4 regions of the Leptolyngbya sp. FACHB-1624 genome follow, and region 1 is predicted to be linked to each of the others. Evidence: predicted binding sites of a transcription regulator. Region 1 holds the regulator's gene; each other region holds the start of a gene.

Region 1 (3,596 bases):
TACGATCGCATTCAACAACACTTCTGCCAAACTCATATCTGCCATATCATCCATCGTCACCGTGTCGCAGATATCAAACTTTGCTCCCACACTTTGAAGCTGATCGTCGAGAACCTTCAAGAATTTTGTCGCACTGGCGTCTGAGCCAACTTGAATAAAAGAAATGGCTAATTCTTCATCGCGTTCCATTTTCTGTGTCGCTTGCACGATCGCTTCAATCACGGCTCGACGATCGTCCGGCTCACCATCGGTAATGACTAAAATGGTTTCTCCAGTTTTGCTCTGCCCTGTGGCTTTGCGGCGAAAATAATCTTCGGTGGCATCCCGCAACACTGCTGCCAGATTGGTCGAGCCAACCGGATCGTTTTCCATAAAAATCTGTGCGACTTTGCTCGTCGTCACATTCTCGTACCGTCTGAATCGGCTAGAAAACGTATAAACCGTAATACCGTCGGGATCAAACTGTTCGCATTTGCGCGCCAGTGCCAGCGTTGATTCTTGGGCTGCTTCCCAACGACTGCCGCCCCCAATTTGATCATTGGTAGACATACTGCCACTTTTATCCAAAATCAAGGTGTAGTCTCGATTTTGCAAAGTTTCAAAATTGGGCACGGCACATCTCCTATCGTCTAATTGCTATCCAGCAGTGGGCTTCGATCCCGTCATCCCCATAATTTCGTAGCCTGCATCGACGTAGATCACCTGACCCGTGATCCCGCTTGATAGATCACTACAGAGAAATGCTGCGGTATTCCCGACTTCGATCTGCGTCACAGTTCGACGTAACGGCGCAACTTCTTCAACGTGGTGAATCATATCGAGAATGCCACCGACTGCCGAGGAAGCCAATGTTCGAATCGGGCCTGCTGAAATCGCATTGACTCGAATATTGTTCTGCCCTAACTCATTTGCGAGGTAGCGCACGTTCATTTCCAATGCTGCCTTGGCAATTCCCATGACGTTATAGTTCGGGATGACTTTCACACCACCGAGGTAAGTCAGCGTCACGATACTACCGCCTTCGCTCATTAGAGGTTTTGCGGCTCCAGCTAGTTGCACCAGCGAGTAAGAACTGATATCCAACGCCAGCGAATAACCCGCGCGCGACGTTTTGGAGAAATCGCCGGATAAATCATCTTTGCTAGCAAATGCGAGACAGTGGATCAGAATATCCAACTTGCCCCATTTGTCTTTCACGGTATTGAATGCGCTCTCAATCTGTGCGTCATCTTGCACGTTCAAAGGCAAGAACAAACTGGGATTGAGCGGCTCGGTCAAGTCGGCAACTTTCTTTTCCGCTTTGCCGGTTGCATCCGGTAGATAGGTGATGCCAATATTTGCGCCTGCTTTGTGTAGCTGCTGAGCGATGCCCCATGCGATCGAGCGGTTGTTCGCGATTCCCGTTACAAGTGCGTTCTTTCCAGTCAGGTCTAGCATGGTCTTCTACCGTGTAAAGCATTTATGAGGATAGCAGAAAGGGATCCCTCTCGAACTGCTCCTCGCTGACGCGATCGTCCCAAGCTTGGCGGATCGAGGATCGAATTGCGTCATTTCTCAGTTCGGTTTTTCTGCCAGCGAATCCTCTCTGATTCTGGTTCGGAATCCTTCATGATTCCTTAATGCCTCGTCCTAGAATATTCGTGCTTTCACGGTATGATCTGTGGAAATTATTGGGTCTGCCCAGAAGATTCCAGTAGATCGACTCGAAATTGCGCCTTCTTCTTAGAGAATTTACTGAGTTTTCTGAAGATCAAAGCGAAATTGTAGTTTACGACACTAAAACAGATCATAGACTCAGTTTTAGTGGTCTAAAGTCATCGATTGCTTACATAGACTGTTAGACTTCCCAGCTTCACTCGATACGACAAGGAAAGAAATGGTAGTGACCAAGGATAAACCGCTTGCAGCGATGTTTCGTCAGATTGGAGGGGGAGCATATCCTCCTGTTGTAGAGACGTTTGAACGCGGTAAGACCATCTTCTTTCCGGGCGATCCGGCGGAGCGGGTCTACTTTCTCGTCAAGGGTGCGGTTAAACTCTCACGGGTGTACGAGGCAGGAGAAGAAATTACCGTCGCGCTGCTGCGAGAAAACAGCGTGTTCGGGGTGCTTTCTCTGATCACAGGACAACGTGCCGATCGCTTTTATCACGCAGTTGCCTTCACCCCTGTCGAATTGCTGTCTGTTCCGATCGAACAAGTTGAAAAAGCGCTCAAAGACAATCCCGAACTCTCGATGCTGATGCTGAAAGGCTTGTCGTCGAGAATCTTACAAACTGAAATGATGATCGAAACGCTGGCGCACCGAGATATGGGATCGCGTCTTGTTAGTTTCCTCCTGATTCTGTGTCGTGACTTTGGTGTGCCCTCACAAGAGGGGATCATGATTGATCTCAAACTGTCTCACCAAGCGATCGCTGAAGCAATCGGCTCGACTCGCGTCACAGTCACCCGCTTACTGGGAGATTTGCGTCAGGACAAAATGATCTCAATTCACAAGAAAAAAATAACCGTTCATAATCCGGTAACGCTTAGTCAACAATTTACCTAATTCGATTAGAATTCAGTCCTGAGTGACTCACGCGAATCATAGAGCGAGCAGTCATAATGAAAGGCAAAGTCTGAAAGTGCCCTTAGAGTGCAGTATGTCTAGGGGTTTGTGGGAGCGTCATGTCCGATGTCGGGCTAATTCTAATTTTGGTGGTGTTGGTGTTAGGAGGGGTGATCGCGACAGTCGGCGATCGCTTAGGAACGCGCGTGGGAAAAGCCCGCCTCAGCTTGTTCAATCTCCGTCCCAAACAAACAGCAGTTGTCGTGACGATTTTGACGGGCACGCTGATTTCTGCCTCTACGTTAGGCGTTTTACTGCTTGCCAGTCGCACCTTTCGAGAGATGGTGTTGAACTTCGGGCGAATTCAAGCCGATTTGCGGGCGACAAATCGTGACCTCGATAAAGTCACGGCTGATCTCAAAACCACCGATCAGCGAAAAGCTGAGGTTGAGAAAGATCTAGAGCAAGCGCGATCGGAACGTGCCCAAATTGAGGAATATCTCAAGCGCCTCAATGCCAATCTTCAAGTTTCAGTCGCTCGACAACGAGAAACCGATGCCCAACTTCGCAGGACAGAAGCGCAGCGAGATCTCACCCGCAATCAGCTAGAAACAGTTTCTCAGCAAGCACTCTCGCTCCGCAACGAAATCAATCAGCTGGAATCTGAGCAGCAGGCGTTAATTGAACAACGGGATCAGGTGAAAGCCCAAATTGCGGAACGAGATGCGCAAATTGCGGAACGAACTGCCCTGATTGAAAAGCGCGATCGCGAAATTAATGAGCGCGATCAAGTCATTGCTCAACGCGAAGCAGAATTGAAAACCCTGGAACAGCAGAGAGCTTTTCTCGTGGCAGCCGTTCAGCAAATTCAGCAAGATGTGGAACAGATTCGCCGAGGTGATCTGGCAATTTTTCGGACACAAGTGCTGTCTTCAGGCGTTGTGCGCGTCGTCGAACAAGGTGGAGCCAAAGCAGCGGTCGATCAATTACTGCAATTGGCAAATCAGACCGCGATCGAGTCGCTTCGCCTGGGGCAGAACAATCAGCA
Region 2 (3,596 bases), 1.6 Mb from region 1:
GAAGTTGTCATGAAAACACATTCTAAATAGATGAGTGCATCCACGATCGGCATCCATCCTAAAGCACGAACTAAGTCGATCGCGAGATTTTCTGGCATATACTCTGACTTCAAAGCTTCATACAGAGCAGTCGCAGCTTCGGGAGTCGCAAGGCGACCTAACGCGATCGCCGCCTGACGACACACTTCTAAATTCAGATCAAACAATAACGGGCGGAGATGCTTGACTAAATCTCGCCCTTCACAAAATCCCAGTCCTGATACTGCGGCAATTCTGACCGGAGCCGCAACATCTTTGAGCGCCGTGATTAGGAGGGCAGTGATTTCAGGAGAATGAAAGCTGCTGAGGGCTTCGATGGCGATCGCGCGCACTTGAGCATCTGAGTCATTCACGACTTGCATCAGCAAGGGCACGGTCTGCGATCGCCGAATTTGTCCTAATGCTTGGGTCGCAAACAATCGAGTCGAATCTTCATGCAATAACTCTTCAATCACATGCACAGCCGTACTCCCTAAAGTTGCGAGCACTGAAACTGCCATTGAATTGAGTTCTTCACTGTGCGAAGTCTTCAAGACCTCAATCAAGGTTTCAACCACTTGAGGGTGATGAAAGTTTCCTAAGATGCGGATCGCAAACCACTGAGACTCCGGATCAGCTTCTTCATCTTTGAGCAGTTCAATTAAGGGTGGAAGTGCATCAATGCCGAAATTCGGAAAGACTTTTGCGATGTCCCAACGTTCTTGGAAACTTCCGGATTCTAGAACTTGCATGGCTAGATTCAGAAGTGCAGGTGTCACATTCGGGTCAGAAAGTGCTGTTCCTTGAGTAGACTCATCTCCTAGAAGGAGCAATTGTAAGTCTAAGCTTAATTGCTCCCAGTCCGCGCGACGAGCCGAGGTTTGAGCGCGTTCCAAAATTTCGGTGTAGCTGAATTTCTGCACAATATTCGCCCTAGCACATCTCAGTTCTCACGATGTTTACTTTGCCACAGAAAGGGGCGATCGAGAAGTAGGGGTTCCGAGAATAGCATCGGGAGGATTCGGATTGTGCATAGGGTCAGAGTTTTATGGGGAAGTGGGGGATGGGGAGATAAGGGAAAACTGGACATGATTCTTGTTTTCTATCTTCCCATCCGGCTGAAATTGACTAGCTGCTCGCTTCTGCTTCCAGAATTAGAAGAAGAAAGCGAGTTTTACATTTTGCCGTTTTGCATCACTTGTTGAAGGTGATGACGAATCTCTTGAGCTGTTTGTTGATCTTGCTCTCTTAACTTCTGAAACAGTTGCACACAGGGCTGAGAATCCATCTGTTGTGCATCTTGAATGTAAGTTTCATAAGCTTTGACCGCTTCTGCTTTATTGTGCAAGGCGGTGAGCAAATCATATTCGAGGTCGCTAATTGCGCTGCCGCTTTTTTCTGCCATTTGAGTCATAATCACATCTCCATTCGATCTGATCTAACGGTGGAACAAAGCGATCGAGCCGTCCTCTACCTAAAGTTTCACTACAGTTTCACAACCACATTTTCTCCATCGATGCTTGCCTCGTACTTGGCTAAAGCTGCGGTTGCAGGACCTTTCTGTACCGAGCCATCGGGTGCAAAAGCTGAGCCATGACAAGGACATTCAAACGCTTTACGCTCAGCCTTCCATGCCACTAAACACCCTTGATGGGTACAGGTTGGATTCACAGCTAACAGAGATTTTGGATCAGCCGGATTACGAACAACAGCGATCGGTGCAGGTGACTCAGTCTGTAAAAAGCCTTTTTGATCTAACTCTGCCACTTTGCCCACAGTCTGCATCCCACTCGCACTCTTCTGCCCCCCCTGACAAGCTGCTAAAAACGCAGTCAACACTGCCGGAACTCGACTCATGACCCATCCAACGCTTGCCCACGATAGAAATGTTCTCCGACGCATGAGGTTCTCCTAAAGAACGATAGAGGAATAGTGAGTAGGGAGTGGGGAGTAGGGTAAATCCTTTCTATCTCCCACTCCTCCCCCGCTCCCCACCAAATTACAACTATTTCTAAAGTACGCCCTTCCCCCTCTTCCCGCCGACAGATGACGAAAACGAATCGGCTTTATGCAGAAACGTCATATTATGAAAAGTTTTGTAACAACAGATACGAATGTCCTCTGTGATCCCGATTACCTTTACTCAGTAATCACCGCGAATCATCAAACGGTTCCGCAGTTGATATCGATTTGTGTTCGCTCTGGAACACCTTATATTCATAGGCTCAATCCATGACAGACACCCTTGCAGCACCGACCCTCAATAAGTTTGAAAAACTCAAAGCAGAGAAAGATGGTCTTGCGGTGAAAGCAGAACTCGAGCACTTTGCTCGGCTCGGCTGGGAAGCAATGGATGAAACCGATCGTGATCATCGCTTGAAGTGGCTCGGTGTGTTCTTTCGCCCCGTAACTCCTGGCAAATTTATGCTGAGAATGCGGGTTCCGAATGGCATTATCACGAGCGGACAAACCCGGGTGCTCGGAGAAATCCTTCAGCGCTATGGAGATGATGGCAATGCAGACATCACGACTCGCCAGAACTTTCAACTGCGAGGAATTCGGATTGAAGACCTTCCCGAAATTTTTCGTAAGTTTGACCAAGCTGGATTGACGAGCATTCAATCCGGGATGGATAACGTTCGTAACATTACCGGATCGCCTGTTGCTGGCATTGATGCAGATGAGCTAATTGATACTCGTGGGCTAGTTCGCAAAGTTCAAGACATGATCACGAACAATGGTCGTGGTAATTCGAGCTTTAGTAACTTGCCTCGGAAATTCAATATTGCGATCGCAGGGTGCCGCGATAACTCAGTTCATGCTGAAATCAATGACATTGCTTTCGTTCCCGCTTTCAAAGATGGCACATTAGGATTCAATATCCTAGTTGGCGGATTCTTCTCTGGGAAACGCTGCGAAGCTGCAATTCCACTCAATGCTTGGGTTGACCCGCGCGATGTCGTTGCGGTCTGCGAAGCAATTTTAACGGTCTATCGGAACTTGGGACTGAGAGCAAATCGTCAAAAAGCTCGCTTAATGTGGCTGATTGATGAGATGGGATTGGAACCGTTCCGCGAAGCGGTTGAAAAACAATTGGGATATGCTTTTACGCCTGCTGCTGCCAAAGACGAGATCCTTTGGGACAAGCGAGATCACATTGGGATTCATGCCCAAAAACAGCCTGGATTAAACTATGTGGGCTTGCATGTTCCAGTGGGACGGTTATACGCGCAAGATTTGTTTGATTTAGCTCGGATCGCTGAAGTTTACGGCAGTGGTGAAATTCGCTTAACTGTCGAGCAGAATGTGATCATTCCGAATGTTCCGGATTCACGAGTTTCTGCATTGCTCAGAGAACCCATTGTCAAACGGTTCTCGATCGAGCCTCAGAATCTTTCACGGGCATTAGTGTCTTGTACTGGCGCACAGTTTTGCAACTTCGCACTGATTGAAACTAAAAATCGTGCGGTTGCTTTAATGCAAGAGCTAGAACAAGACCTGTACTGTCCTCGCCCAGTGCGCATTCATTGGACAGGTTGCCCGAACTCTTGTGGACAACCTCAAGTTGCAGATATCGG
Region 3 (3,596 bases), 1.3 Mb from region 1:
ATCATTCTGCTCAACGAGTGCTAACCCATTTGAGAAATCAGACGCAAATTGATATTGAGGCGCGATCGCAATTTTCCCACTCGTATCGACAAATCCCCATTGATTTCCGAGTCGTACCCGACCCATCGAATCCGAAAAATTAAACGCGCCATCAAACTGAGGTTGCACAACAAATTGCCCAGTTTGATTGATATAGCCCCATTTCTGACCGATTTTGGCAGCAGCAAGCCCATGAGAAAACTGCCAAGCGTCATCGAATCTTGGTGAGATCGCAGTTCGACCCGATGAATCGATATAGCCATATTTCTCGCCACTCTTCACGGCTGCCAATCCGCCAGAAAAGCCCGAGGTCAATTGATATTGAGGCGCGATCGCAACTTCTCCAGTCGATTTGATAAATCCGTAAAGCCGTCCCATCTGCACGACTGCAAATCCTTCTCGAAATCGCGTCACCCGTTCAAATTTCGGCGGAATTGCTACTTCTCCCTGACGATTCAGAAACCCATACTGATCCCCCAATTTTACCACCGCCAAGCCTTCCGAAAAGGGCGAATACGCTTCAAACTCTTGTTTCGGCGTAATACTGACTCGTCCCAAACGATCGATATAGCGGAATTCCCGCCCCAATTGCACCAGCGCGGTTCCCTCAGCAAAATCGGTTGCACTGTCAAATTGATGATCGATCTCGAAGAGATCACTGGCGATCGCACGTTGTTCGATCGTCAAATTTGGCGGATGGCTGCAAACACTAACCGTCGCAAACCCCAACGTCGCAAGCAATAAAAAACGCAGCATCATGACCCAGAACCGTCATAGATTCTCCTAAGTGTATCGACCCCACAGATTTTGGAACATATGCGATCGCATTGCATCACATCGGTTATCCAACAAATCAGGAATTCGTCGAAATTTTTCCCTAAATCCGAGGACGTTGAACCGCTGCCATTCTCGACATTGAAGCCGTTGCTGGTTTACGAGGCAATTGCCCATTATTCTGATGCACCGGAGGCGCGTTCAAAATCTCCAAATTCAACCGATACCCCACATTCCGCACCGTCTGAATCAAATTCGGTTGCCTCGGATCAATCTCCACCTTCTTACGCAAAGACAGGACGTGAGTATCCACAGTTCGAGGATTATCAATCTCATCAGGCCAAGCTCGTTGCAGCAGATCTGCCCGACTCAAAGCGGTTCCGCCTGCCTGAGCCAGCACATAGAGCAAACTAAACTCCTGTGGGGTCAACTCAATCAACTCACCCTTAAATCGCACCCGCCGATGCACCAGATCAATTTTCAGATCCCCGAAATCGAGATTGACCGGAGGAGCCGCCGTCCGCTGTCGTCGCAACAACGCCTCCACTCGCGCCAAAAACTCCTGCATCCCGAACGGCTTCGTCAGATAATCATCTGCCCCCGATCGCAACCCTGCGACAATATCAGATTCAGTTGTCCGGGCAGACAGCATCAGAATCAGCGCCGTCTGCTGCTGACTCAACCAGCGACAAAACTCCAACCCATCGCCACTGGGCATCTCAGAATCAAGGATCATGAGATTGGGCTGCCGCACCAGAAACATCTCACGCGCTTGGTGCAAATCAGCCGATTGGTGGACTTGGTAGCCCGCCTGCTGAAGATGCCATCCTAGCAGCGATCGAAGGTGCGGATTTCCTTCAACGATTTGTATATTAATGGCTCCCACGGGGGCAACTTGACCTCAAAATGCTTGAGTTAAGGGTATCAAAGCTTCTTAGTTTTGATTTGTAACGGGTGCTACCCATATGTACTCCGCCTACACAACGTTCCGTATCGGAGTATGTCTTTCTATAGAATTTCGATACAAACTGAGAGAATAGCGAGGGTAATGTTAAGCTAAAGTCATAGCTCAGTGAGTGGAATGCCAAACGGCATCTGTTGTTTTCGCGTCATCGCATATGCTTCAAGATTCTTTGACGATTCGCTATTATCAACGCCTCTCCGACGCTCTCGTCGAACTCTGGAACCGGGGCTATCGTTACGATGACCTGCGTCTCTACTTAGACGGGTACTTGTCCGCGCTCCGACATGCTAGCGTGCTAGAGCCGTACCAGATCAATCGTCTGGAAGAGGAGATTACTCGCTACATCTATGATCCGTCGAATTTCGACATGGTGATGCCAGAGCCAGACTACCGATAGAAATGGGAAAAGGGGTGCGTGTGCGCCCCTTTTTGATTTGGTTGGTCAGTCGCAAAGGTGAGAGTAGGGAGTGGGGAGTAGGGAGTAAGAATTAATCTTCCCCACTCCCCATCTCCCCACTCCCCACCTCATTACGAGGCAAGCGCAACTTCTACAAGCTGCTGCAATTCGCCACTCTGGTACATCTCAATCATGATGTCCGAACCGCCAATAAATTCCCCATTCACATACACTTGGGGAATCGTTGGCCAGTTCGAGAACTCTTTCACGCCTTGACGGACTTCAGGGTCTTCTAGCACGTCTACAGTCGTGTAGGGGACACCCAGCGTATTGAGAATTTGCACAACGTTATTGGAAAAGCCGCACATTGGCATGAGTTTGCTGCCTTTCATGAAAACGACAATTTTGTCGCTATCGACGATCGATTTGATGCGGTTTGAGGTAGTCATAAGTAAGTTCAAGGGGTAAGAGAGTTAGTTTTTGGTTGCCCATTCTTCGGGCGTGAACGTATTCAGTGAGAGAGCATGAATGGCTTCGGTGGAGAGTGCCTGTTGAACCGCACCATACACAAGCTGATGCTGTTGAACGCGACGCTTCCCAGCAAAGGCTGAGGAGACGACTGTCACCTCGAAATGCTCCCCATCAGGACTGTTTGCCTGCACTTGGGCATCCGGCAATCCTGCTTTGATCATTGCCTCAACCTGATCCGGGCTAATCATTGGGGTTCCTCGATGTAATCGTTTCGCGAATTTTCCTGATTCTTAGTCTAACGAGCTTTGCGCCACTGCTGGATCGCTTTCTGTGCCTCGGCGTAAACTTGAGGTCGATCTTTTGGAACGAGTTGAGCGGCTGAAATTGCTTGTTGAAACTCTTTCTGCTCTGCTCGTTTGCGCGCAATTTCTAGAATATTGCGACTCCATCGATCGATGTCTTGTTGCGCTTCAGCATAGAGGGGATCATTCGGTGGGATTGCGCGCGCCCGATCAATCGCGCGACTTGCATCTGATGCTAGCGTGGGTTTGATTAACGATCGGGCTTCATTCAAGATCTTTCCAGAATCAGGACTCGGTGATGCCACAGCTTGAGGCGCAGGAGAAGGTTGAGTATTCGCCGTTTGCTGCCCGCCCATAAACGCCGACCAGTTGCGGAACAGCACGCCAAGCAGCAACACTAATAAGAGCGCACTCCCTCCAAACAACAACCGTTCCCAAAACATTTGATCGGGGGCATCCGACTCTTCAGGCACTGGAGAAGCCGCAGGTGAAAGTTCTTCAGTCTGTTCTGATTCAGGCAGAGTCAAATCTGCTTGGATCGGCTCGTATTCGTATTCACTAGGGTTCAGCGCAAAACTGTCGGGAATTTCAGTTGCAGTCGCTCCCATCACAGTCGGCTGGAAGCCATAGTTGGAACTCGCCTCACTTT
Region 4 (3,596 bases), 3.1 Mb from region 1:
CGTAAGGATCATGAAAAAGATTCACCAGAATTGCAATAATTCTTCAAATAGCATCAAATCCCTAACCCAACATCGATTACAGTACAAACTAATTTACTTCAAGACCCACAAATTAACGATCCAAGTTTAGAATCAAGATGTACAATTTGTAGTCAGTTAAGCCAGTTAAAGAAATTACTGCTTAAGAAGACGATTTGAGATGCGCAGCTTGATCTACGGATAGACAAGTTCAGAAAGGCACATTGCTTTCCTGCTTCTTAACCACTGATTTCTCATTTTGGCTCGTTCAAAGCAACGGTGCTGCGATGATAACCCCCAACTTCGCGAATCATTAACTTGATCCTGCGATGTGGGTACTCCGCGAATTGTAGAGTTTCCCAAACTCGCCTACATATCTCGGCAATTCGCGTTAATTTAATATTTCACGCAGGAGGATTAATCCTTTGGGAGGACGGCAAACCCTATCGCGTGATTGTTAATGTAGGGTTATGACCCTACTCATTGTGATTTCGATTGATTGAATTGATTTAGTCGATCGCTTTCTCAAACAAGTCGTTTCTCACATGCCTGGAATCAGACAGATGAAATTTGAGGATATCTATCAATTTTTCAAAGATCCGCCCCCTTTCTATCTCAATAAAGAACTGGCGGTCTGTTATGTGTTAGCGGTTCTCTTACGCGGAGACTCCTACGGAACCGAGCTAATCCAATTGCTCGAAACCGAATATCCGCTGTACCGCTTATCGGATACGGTTCTCTATAGTGCCCTAAAGTTTCTTGAAGACGAAGAAATGGTCACCGGCTACTGGAAAAAAGTCGAAGGTCGGGGTCGTCCTCGCCGCATGTATCAGATTAAGTCTGAGGCAATGCAGCAGGCGCAAGATCTGGCTCGGCTTTGGCGAGAGTATGCCGTTAAACGCGAAAATGCACGAGAAAATTCGGGCGTGCCCGCAGTCAGTGGGGCTGAGAAATAACAGTGGAGATCTGAGAATGATCCCCATTGTTGTCTAAACTTGTGGTGTAACTGGGATTTTGTCTTCTTGCGCCATGAATCAGCCTATAATTGCCTCGACGTTTCTCCTCACGGTTCTATTAATGATTGGGCTGTTTTTCTTCATTCGCGCCTCAGTCAAAGATAGAACCCAGGAGGTGCGATTGCTCTCTGAGCAGCCTGAAGATTCTCTGATGGCGCAACTGCGCCAATATTTTGGACAGCGCTCTTACCGAGTAGCTGCGATCGATGCCGATTTAAATCAGGTGACGTTTGAAGGAGTTGTCCGTCCAAGCGTTTTCCTGGCGGTATTTTTGTCGCTGCTTGCTTCGGTGGGAGCGCTGTGTTTTGCGTTAGTCCTGACGATGGTGCTACCCGATGGGTCGAATTTCTGGTGGGGCTTGTTGCTCGTGTCGCCTCTAGCTGGTGTTTTTTATTGGAAAGGGGCAGAGCGAGTGGAGCAGGTTTCGCTGAAATTGGAAGGGGGCACAGATGCGCGCAGTGTGATTACTGTCAGAGCACATCGTGATGAATTGGCAGAATTGCAGCGATCGTTGGAACTGCAAGCGGAATAGAAAATTTTTAGACGGGAATTTCTAGACAAAAGCTCTCCTCGTTGCGTTGAGGAGAGCTTTGATGAAGTGAATGCTGGGTAACTGAGTTTAGCTTGCCCAACTAGGTCAGTAGCGACTGGCACTACCACCAAATCTGCATTCAGGGCAAGCAAAATTTGGAAAACTCGAACTTGATCCGGATCGAGATCTGAACGCTTAGCGGCTCCGTGAAGGAACAGCAACCGCATCGATTTCATCCTCAGATGTTCTCAGACTTGGGAATAAGAAGTGATTTTCTTCGACGTATTGTGCGCCAAACAAACCTTTCTCTGCCCAAAAATAGCGATCTGTAGTATGCTCGTTTCTCTTAACCAGTAACAGCGCAGGCGGCAGAATGCCTTCAGCGTGGATAAACTTGCGGGCAGCGGTAACGGGCTTATCTTCGCCACACTCAATGCTAAACTGAGGAACGCTTTCTAAGATCCGTCTTCCTTCCTGCCGACGACGACTTTTCCGCTTACGTCTCCTTGCCAAACCCCGTACCTCCTTAAGTTCCAAACTGCCTAAAAGTTGTAATGATCGTTACAAAATCCGTCGAAAATATATCAGCTTCAGCCCTGGATTTCAACTTCTCTTAACGCATCTACATAATTTCTTAAGGTTGTTTTCCGAGTTCTTTTGCTATGTAACGACTAAAATGAGCGCTTACGTCAGCAAAAGTTGCGGAAAGTCGGGCAAAAGTTAAGAAAAACTGGTGCGAAAGAGTTGGGGATCAGGACTATCTATTAAATTAATAAGAAAAATTACTCAACGTCAATCCTATTTCTTAGATTCATCCGGCAGAAAAGTCGATGCTAATGCCTACAAGTTCCGAATTCATTGAGTTGTGTCGATCACAAATTGCATTGCTGACTCAGGCGTTAGGCGCTTCACTAAGCGTAATCTATCTAACGGAAGAATTAGTTGAAAGTTCTCAAGCCCGTTTGATCCCAGTTGCAGCGTATCCGGATAATTCTGTGGCATTGGAGCGATCGAACCGTTTGGCTCTTCCTTCCTCGGACATTCCAGAACTGGATCTAGTGACAACAGGACTGGTTCAACCCCGGCAACTCGTCTTGCCGTTGATTCATGAAGAATTAGTCTTTGGGTTGTTAGTGACAGAGCGCGAAGATCGACCTTGGACAACTTGGGAGCGATCGCAAGTTGAACGAGTTGCGAGTACGTTAGCCCTCGCTTGTGTGATGGATCAACGGGCGCAGTGGTTGGATCAGGCTCAGCGACAACATCGCTCGATGCAAACGCAGCAGCATGACGTTTTAGATAATTTGCTACATCAGTTGAAAAGTCCCGTCACAGCATTGCGAACGTTTGGCAAATTGTTAGTGAAGCGGTTACAGCCGGAAGATCCGAATCGCAATATTGCAGGCAGTATCTTGCGGGAGAGCGATCGCGTGCAGGAACTCTTACAGCAATTTGACCAAGCGATCGATTTAAATCCCGTGGATGCTTTATCAGAAAATCCAATCCGCCCGATCCCCTTGCTTCCGGCTGGAGTGCTGACGGCATCAAGTTTAGAATTAGCGCCTTGTTCGATTCACGAGATTTTGCTGCCCTTAGTGGAAACGGCTCGTGCGATCGCGCAAGATCGCAATCTTCTCCTGCGAACAGAAATACCACAATTTCTGCCCCTTGTTTCCGCCAATTCTGGGGCTTTAAGAGAGGTATTGAGTAATCTTATCGATAATGCATTGAAATATACGCCTAGCGGCGGAGAAGTGCATATTAGGGCATATTCTCATTACGATCGCATCTGTATTTGGGTCAGTGATACCGGATTGGGAATTCCACCGGAAGATTTAGAGCACTTGTTTGAGCGGCATTATCGGGGAGTGCAGGCAAAGGGAGATATTCCAGGCACGGGGTTGGGGTTAGCGATCGCGCGTCGATTGGTGGAACAGATGAATGGCTCGATTCAGGGGTTCAGCCCATTGAAAAAAGAGGGCTGGATTCCTCAAGGCATCCAGCCCCCTAAACAGGGGACAAGTTTTTTA

The links. The regulator NtcA, encoded in region 1, controls nitrogen genes in cyanobacteria. The targets are predictions, from matches to a motif close to TTTGTANNNNNNNNTACAAA.
Region 2: a site for NtcA is predicted at 2,114-2,133, ahead of ACMUEV_RS11580 (ferredoxin--nitrite reductase). Genes of this name have one in related genera too.
Region 3: a site for NtcA is predicted at 1,758-1,777, ahead of ACMUEV_RS10250 (DUF6761 family protein). Genes of this name have one in related genera too.
Region 4: a site for NtcA is predicted at 2,115-2,134, ahead of ACMUEV_RS18785 (DUF3155 domain-containing protein). Genes of this name have one in related genera too.

What each region holds. Positions count from the first base shown of each region.
Region 1 is NZ_CP180258.1:905,569-909,164, reverse strand. It holds gene ACMUEV_RS04195 (vWA domain-containing protein) at 1-612, opposite strand, end outside; gene fabI (enoyl-ACP reductase FabI) at 637-1,437, opposite strand; gene ntcA (global nitrogen regulator NtcA) at 1,877-2,548, shown strand; gene ACMUEV_RS04180 (DUF3084 domain-containing protein) at 2,668-3,596, shown strand, end outside.
Region 2 is NZ_CP180258.1:2,498,591-2,502,186, forward strand. It holds gene ACMUEV_RS11565 (HEAT repeat domain-containing protein) at 1-941, opposite strand, end outside; gene ACMUEV_RS11570 (hypothetical protein) at 1,193-1,432, opposite strand; gene ACMUEV_RS11575 (ubiquinol-cytochrome c reductase iron-sulfur subunit) at 1,504-1,920, opposite strand; gene ACMUEV_RS11580 (ferredoxin--nitrite reductase) at 2,251-3,596, shown strand, end outside.
Region 3 is NZ_CP180258.1:2,233,483-2,237,078, forward strand. It holds gene ACMUEV_RS10240 (WG repeat-containing protein) at 1-798, opposite strand, end outside; gene ACMUEV_RS10245 (response regulator transcription factor) at 917-1,699, opposite strand; gene ACMUEV_RS10250 (DUF6761 family protein) at 1,932-2,174, shown strand; gene grxD (Grx4 family monothiol glutaredoxin) at 2,306-2,623, opposite strand; gene ACMUEV_RS10260 (BolA family protein) at 2,648-2,893, opposite strand; gene ACMUEV_RS10265 (caspase family protein) at 2,941-3,596, opposite strand, start outside.
Region 4 is NZ_CP180258.1:3,994,989-3,998,584, forward strand. It holds gene ACMUEV_RS18775 (PadR family transcriptional regulator) at 582-974, shown strand; gene ACMUEV_RS18780 (cofactor assembly of complex C subunit B) at 1,048-1,566, shown strand; gene ACMUEV_RS18785 (DUF3155 domain-containing protein) at 1,762-2,079, opposite strand; gene ACMUEV_RS18790 (GAF domain-containing sensor histidine kinase) at 2,397-3,596, shown strand, end outside.